DNA from 2 places in the Geobacillus sp. FSL W8-0026 genome. Region 2 is predicted to be linked to the other one. Evidence: riboswitches for the same ligand, from Rfam matches in the RefSeq annotation. Region 2 holds a riboswitch; the other holds the start of a gene.

Region 1 (3,418 bases), 1.2 Mb from region 2:
AGGGGGATTTGACGGCGCGTGTGCCATTGGACCGGGTGCGCCAGCTGCGGCCGATCGCGGCATCGTTAAATTATATGGCGGACGCATGGCAAGAAGTTATGAAAAGCATCCAGCATCATGCCGAGGAAGTCGCGCAATATTCGCAACAGCTTGCCGCTGTCGCCGAACAGACGACAAAAGCTACCGAACAAATCGCGACCACCATGGAAACGATGGCGTCTCATGCCGAAGAGCAGACTAGCGCTGTTCGCGGCACGGCGGCGGCAGTCAATACCATTTCCCGAACGCTCGGCGATGTGGACCGTCGGACAAAAGATGTCACTCATCGGGCTCAGGAAACCGCGGCAAAGGCCGAGTCTGGGGAGCAATCGGTGGAGAAAATGTCGGAGCAAATGCAGTTTATCTACGGTCATGTCCAATCGCTAGGTCAGATCGTCAAAGCGCTTGGCGAACGATCGAACGAGATCGGACAAATTACCGAGGCCATTACGGGCATCGCCTCACAGACGAATTTGTTGGCGCTCAACGCGGCGATCGAGGCGGCGCGCGCTGGTGAGCAAGGGAAAGGATTTGCCGTCGTCGCCGGCGAGGTGAGAAAACTGGCTGAACAATCGGCTCGTTCTGCGCAGCAAATTTCTGAGCTGATCGGCTACATCCAAGAAGAGACGAAGCGGGCCATCGCTTCCACCGAACGGGTCGTCTCGGAAGTGGCGCATGGACTGAATGCTGCCCATGCTTGTGGGGCATCGTTTGCCCATATTCGTGAGGCGGTGGGGCAGGTGAGCGAACAAATCGGACAAGTTTCGCTGGCGCTTGAACAGATGACGGATCATGTCCGTCATGTGGATGAAGCGTTGCAACAGATGACCGATATTGTAGAACAATCGTCCGCCAGCACCGCTAACGTATCGGCGGCAACGCAAGAGCAGATGGCTTCCGTCGAAGAAATCGCTTCTTCGTCGGCATCGTTGGGCCAAATGGCGGACGAGATGCGGACGATGCTGAAGCATTTTTCGGTGTAATTGAAAAAAACATGGATACGAAAGGGGGGGCCAAATCTCGCCCCAGTCGGCAGTGAAAAAAAGATTGCCTGCCGGCTGACGATGCGATAAAATGAAGAAAATGAGCTGTGATCGCGTCATACGCGTAATCTGCTAGGGGAGTCCGAGAGCCGGGCTGAGAAAAGAACGCGGTGAAGTTCTTTGACCCTTTGAACCTGATCTGGGTCATGCCAGCGTAGGGAAGCAGGCAGCGGGAACAGATGGACGTGTCATGTTCGTTTGCCCTTTTGCCTTCGATCAGGTTCCGTTGTCGGAACCTGTTTTTGTTTTGTCTCGTCCTCTCTCTTTCCCTTTTTGATGGTTGCCTTCTTCCAAGCGTGATGGCATGGATCCAGTCGATGAAATCAAAAGAAAGGGGATCCATGCATGGAAAACATCCGCACATTAATGTCATTCCCATCTAGCCGCAAAGTGTATATCGAGGGATCGCGTCCGGACGTGCGCGTGCCGATGCGAGAAATTATGCTGTCGCCGACGAAGACAGCCCACGGCGAAGTGGAAAACGAGCCCGTGCGTGTGTACGACACAACAGGGCCGTATACAGACCCTCATTTTGAGCCAGATATCGAAAAAGGATTGCCACCTCTCCGGCATCGCTGGATCATTGAGCGCGTCGATGTCGAAGAAGTGGAGCCGCGGGCGGTCGCTCCTCGTTCGCTGGCGCTTCCCTTTGCCCGCCGATCTTTGCGCGCGAAGCTAGGAAAAGCGGTGACGCAAATGCATTACGCCAAACGGGGGATCATCACGCCAGAAATGGAGTTTGTCGCGATTCGCGAACGAATCGATCCGGAAATTGTCCGCCAGGAAGTGGCGGCGGGGCGGGCGATCATCCCCGCCAACATCAATCATCCGGAGAGCGAACCGATGATCATCGGCCGCCGCTTCCATGTAAAAATTAACGCCAATATCGGCAACTCGGCTGTTTCGTCATCGATTGACGATGAAGTGGAAAAACTGCTGTGGGCGGTGCGTTGGGGCGCCGATACGGTGATGGATTTATCGACGGGCAAACACATTCATGAAACGCGTGAGTACATTCTCCGCAACTCGCCGGTCCCGGTAGGAACGGTGCCGATTTATCAGGCGCTCGAAAAGGTCGGGGGAGCGCCCGAGAAGCTGACATGGGACGTGTACCGCGAAACGCTGATCGAGCAAGCCGAGCAAGGGGTCGATTACATGACCATTCATGCTGGGGTGCGGCTTCACTACATTCCGCTCACCGCCAGCCGCGTGACCGGCATCGTCTCGCGCGGCGGCTCAATCATTGCGCAATGGTGCTTGGCACATCATCAAGAAAACTTTTTGTATACGCATTTTGAAGATATTTGCCAAATTTTGCGACAGTATGATGTGGCCATTTCGCTCGGAGACGGGCTGCGGCCGGGTTCCATCGCCGATGCGAACGATGACGCGCAGTTTGCCGAACTCAAGACGCTCGGGGAGTTGACGGCCATCGCCTGGAAGCATGACGTGCAAGTGATGATCGAAGGGCCGGGACACATTCCGATGCATAAAATTCGCGAAAATGTCGAGCGGGAGCAGGAAATTTGCCATGGGGCGCCGTTTTATACGTTAGGGCCGCTTGTCACCGACATCGCGCCCGGATATGACCATATTACGTCAGCCATTGGCGCCGCCATCATTGGGGCCTATGGAACGGCGATGCTTTGCTACGTCACGCCGAAAGAGCACTTAGGGCTGCCCAACAAAGAGGATGTGCGTGCCGGGGTGGTCGCTTATAAAATCGCCGCCCATGCCGCTGATCTGGCGAAAGGACATCCGGCCGCCCAGCAGCGCGACGATGCGCTCTCAAAGGCGCGCTTTGAGTTTCGGTGGAACGACCAATTCCATTTATCGCTTGACCCGGAGCGCGCCCGTGAATACCATGACGAAACTTTACCGGCTGCCGCGGCGAAAACCGCCCACTTTTGTTCGATGTGTGGGCCGAAATTTTGCTCGATGAGCATTTCTCATGAGCTGCAGCGGAAAATGAAAGAAGACGGCATGCAAGCGAAAGCGAAGGAATTTGTTCAGAAGGGCGCTTCTCTGTATCAATGACAAGTCCAGTCAGGACGGACGAACGTATGAAAGCGCGGAAGCCCGCCAGTTGGGTAAGGATATACAATTATACAGAAAATATAGAATAAAAATATATTTACAAATTGTTTTTTATCTGTTATGATAATGACATAAGAGGTAAATTTCTAGTCATAACATAATTTATTTGTGAAGGGAAAACTGCGCAGTCTATTGCAGCGCCTTCGCCGGCGTTTCGCTTCCATAGACAGCGGCCAGTTGCGTCATCGAACGATAGATGGTGCTGGCCGCTTCTTTTTATGGACCAACGACGAAATGCA
Region 2 (3,418 bases):
AAATAAAATGACACTGATATCGTTATCGCCGGGAGCGGACTTCGTAAATAGCGAATTTTAAATAATCTCCTTCTTCAGCGGCGAGCAGTTTTGGATGATCGTAGCCGGCGCCGCCCCAATACACTTGGCGGAGCACTTTTTTGGCGTCAAACGCCGCAGCGGCGATCATCTCTTGAAACAGGTGCGGGCGGACGTGGTATGAGCAGCTCGAAGTGACAAAAAAGCCGCCGTCTTTGACGAGTTTGAGCCCGTTTAAATTAATATCCTTATAGCCGCGCAGCGCCTTTGGAACGGCATAGGCCGATTTGGCGAACGCGGGCGGGTCGATGATGACGACATCCCACTGTCGGCCGGCGCGCACGGATTCGCGCAAATAGTCGAAGGCGTTGGCGACGACAAAGTCGATGTTTGTAAAGCCGTTTAAGGCCGCATTGCGTTTCGCCGTCTCGATAGCGTGTTCGGAAATATCGACAGCGGTGGCATGTTTCGCGCCGTACAGGCAGGCGTTCAACATGAACGACCCGGTATGGGTGAAGCAATCGAGCACAGTCGTTTCCGGACCGATCAGCGGGCGGAGCGCGGCGCGGTTTTGCCGCTGATCGAAGAAAAAGCCGGTTTTTTGGCCGTTTTCAATATCGACGATGTATTGAACGCCGTTTTCTTCGATCACGACCTCGGTTTCCGCTTGTTGATACCAAAAGCCTTTTTCTTGTTTGAGCCCTTCAAGCTCGCGAACGGACACATCGTTGCGCAAATAGACGGCTTTGGGGGAAAACACTTCCAGCAAGCCGCGTAAAATCCAGTCTTTGCGCCGCTCCATTCCAAGCGTCAATATTTGCACGACAAGGATTTCTTCGTATTTGTCGACGATCAGCCCCGGCAGAAAATCGGCTTCGCCGTAGATGGCGCGGCAGGAGCGAACGCCGGGGATCATCCGCTCACGATACGCCCACGCTTGGCGAATGCGCTCGACAAAAAAGCGCTCATCCAATTCGTCATCGGGGTTTTGCGTCAGCACACGGACGATGATTTGCGAGGCGGGGTTGATGTACCCTTTCGCCAGCCAATAGCCTTGGTGGTTATAAACGTCAACGAAGTCGCCCGGCGTGATGTCGCCTTCGATGCGGTCGACTTCGCTTTGGAAAATCCATGGATGGCCTTGTTCAAGCCGTTTTTTTCGCTGCCGTTTCAAAATGACGTTTGCCACTCTGTTCACTCCTATCCGGTAGTCAATCGTTGCGCTTTTATCATAGCGAATGGCGGTGGCCGACGCAACGTTGGCCGGAAAAAACGGTTGACAACGGGAACGGCCGTGATATGATAAATGTAAACAAGGAAATAGCATCATTGCGATCCACTAGGGGGGCCTTTAGAAAGGCTGAGATCAAAGTGTACCTTTGAGACCCTTAGCACCTGATCTGGGTAATGCCAGCGTAGGGAAGTGGAGGAGCTGCACGAAGGCGGGCTATGTCCTTTTTGCCTAGCCAAACGGTGAGCCCACGCCGCTTTCTTTACGCCGATCCGTAAAGGAAGCGGCGTTTTTATTTCGATGAAAAAGGGGGAGAAACCATGTCTTTTGCCAAGCGAGTGCGCGCAGCGGCCGACCCGATCTGGCAGGCGAGCTTTCGCCATCCGTTCGTTCAGGAGCTCGGCCAAGGAACGCTTGAGCGTGAAAAATTCCGTTATTATGTGATGCAAGATGCGTATTACTTGCGCCATTTTGCCCGTGTGCAGGCGCTCGGAGCCGCCAAGGCGCCGGATCTGGCCGCGACCGCCCGGCTCGCCCATCACGCGCAGAGCACCTGCGAGGCGGAGTTGTCGCTGCATGAAACGTTCGCTGAGCTGCTTAACATTACGGAAGCGGAGCGGGCAGCATTCGTTCCCGCGCCGACGGCGTACGCGTATACTTCGCATATGTACCGGGCGGCGTACGAAGGGCACTTAGGCGATGTCATCGCCGCCATTTTGCCTTGCTATTGGCTGTACTATGAAATCGGTGAACGCTTAAAAACGTGCCAGCCGAACGATCCGATTTACGAAAAATGGATTGGCACATACAGTTCCGACTGGTTCCGTTCGCTTGTCGAAGAACAGATCGCGCGCTTGGATGCCATCGCTGAGGCGGTCACCGAGGAGGAGCGCTCCCGGATGGAGCAGCATTTCTTAATCAGCAGCGAATATGAGTATGAATTTTGGGACATGGCGTACCGGCTCGAACGCTGGCCGTCTGCGCGGCTGGCGGCAAGCCGTTGACGTGGGCAAAACGAACAAAGGAGGGACATTGAGATGGAACGGAAGGCAAAAGGGTTGAAGCTGGCCGACATTTTAACAACGATTGTGATTGCGATTGTGTTCGGGGTGATTTACAAAGTATGGGGGCCGCTGTACGATATGGTGAAAGTGTTTGGCTTCCATGCCGATCAATTGATGTATGGGATGTGGTTTATCGCCTCATCGCTCGCCTATTTGCTCATCCGCAAGCCCGGGGTGGCGCTGCTTGCCGAAACGGCGGCTTCGTCCGGCGAGCTGATCATGGGGTCGCAATGGGGGCTTGAAGTGCTCATTTATGGATTTGTTCAAGGGTTGTTTGCCGAGCTTGTGTTTGCGGCGTTCCGCTATCGGCGGTTTGACGTGTTCGTCGTCTCGCTAAGCGCGGTCGGCGCGACGGTCGGTTCGCTCATCATGGACTTTTACAAAGGCTACATTGACGCGCTCGCCCCATGGAACATGGCGCTCTTTTTGCTGGCGCGCTTTATCGGTGCCATCGTGATTGCCGGCGCGTTCGCTGTCTCGTTGGCCAAGGCGCTTGAGAAAACCGGGGTCACGCAAATGTGGCGGCCGGCTTCCCAAGACGACTATGACGCATTGAATCGATAAGGCGGCGAAGAAAGATGAAAGAAGCGGTATCGATCGAGCGGCTGCGCCTGAAATTTCCCGGGCGCGCCGGGCTGTTGTTTTGCGATTTGTCGCTTTCGATCGCTCAAGGGGAGAAAGTGCTCCTCCTTGGCCCGTCGGGATGCGGCAAATCCACGCTATTGCAAGTGATGGCCGGCCTTATTCCCAATTCGATTGACGTGCCGATGAAAGCCGAGCGTCTCGAGCGGCCGGAACGCTGGGGGTACGTGTTTCAAGACCCGGATGCTCAGTTTTGTATGCCGTATGCGGATGAGGAGATCGCGTTTGCCTTGGAAAATCGAAACGTGCCGCGCGAGCAGATGCCGGAGCGCATTCGCGCGCTGTTGGATCAAGTCGGCTTGGCCATTGCGCCGCACACCGACATTCATACGCTTTCGGGAGGAATGAAACAGCGTCTTGCTTTGGCGTCTGTATTGGCGCTGGAGCCGGATGTGCTGTTTTTGGACGAACCGACGGCTTTGCTTGACGAGGAAGGAACGAAAGCGGTGTGGCAAACGGTCAA

Evidence for each region. Region 2 has a riboswitch for thiamine pyrophosphate ahead of tenA (thiaminase II). Riboswitches for the same ligand answer to the same signal wherever they lie in the genome.
Region 1: another riboswitch for thiamine pyrophosphate. It lies ahead of thiC (phosphomethylpyrimidine synthase ThiC); the one in region 2 lies ahead of tenA (thiaminase II).

Annotation. Positions count from the first base shown of each region.
Region 1 is NZ_CP150194.1:510,643-514,060, forward strand. Features, by position in the region: gene NST29_RS02570 (methyl-accepting chemotaxis protein) at 1-1,022, shown strand, start outside; TPP riboswitch at 1,147-1,260, shown strand; gene thiC (phosphomethylpyrimidine synthase ThiC) at 1,428-3,119, shown strand.
Region 2 is NZ_CP150194.1:2,932,571-2,935,988, reverse strand. Features, by position in the region: gene NST29_RS14690 (class I SAM-dependent rRNA methyltransferase) at 23-1,207, opposite strand; TPP riboswitch at 1,350-1,457, shown strand; gene tenA (thiaminase II) at 1,570-2,253, shown strand; gene NST29_RS14680 (ECF transporter S component) at 2,287-2,877, shown strand; gene NST29_RS14675 (ATP-binding cassette domain-containing protein) at 2,892-3,418, shown strand, end outside.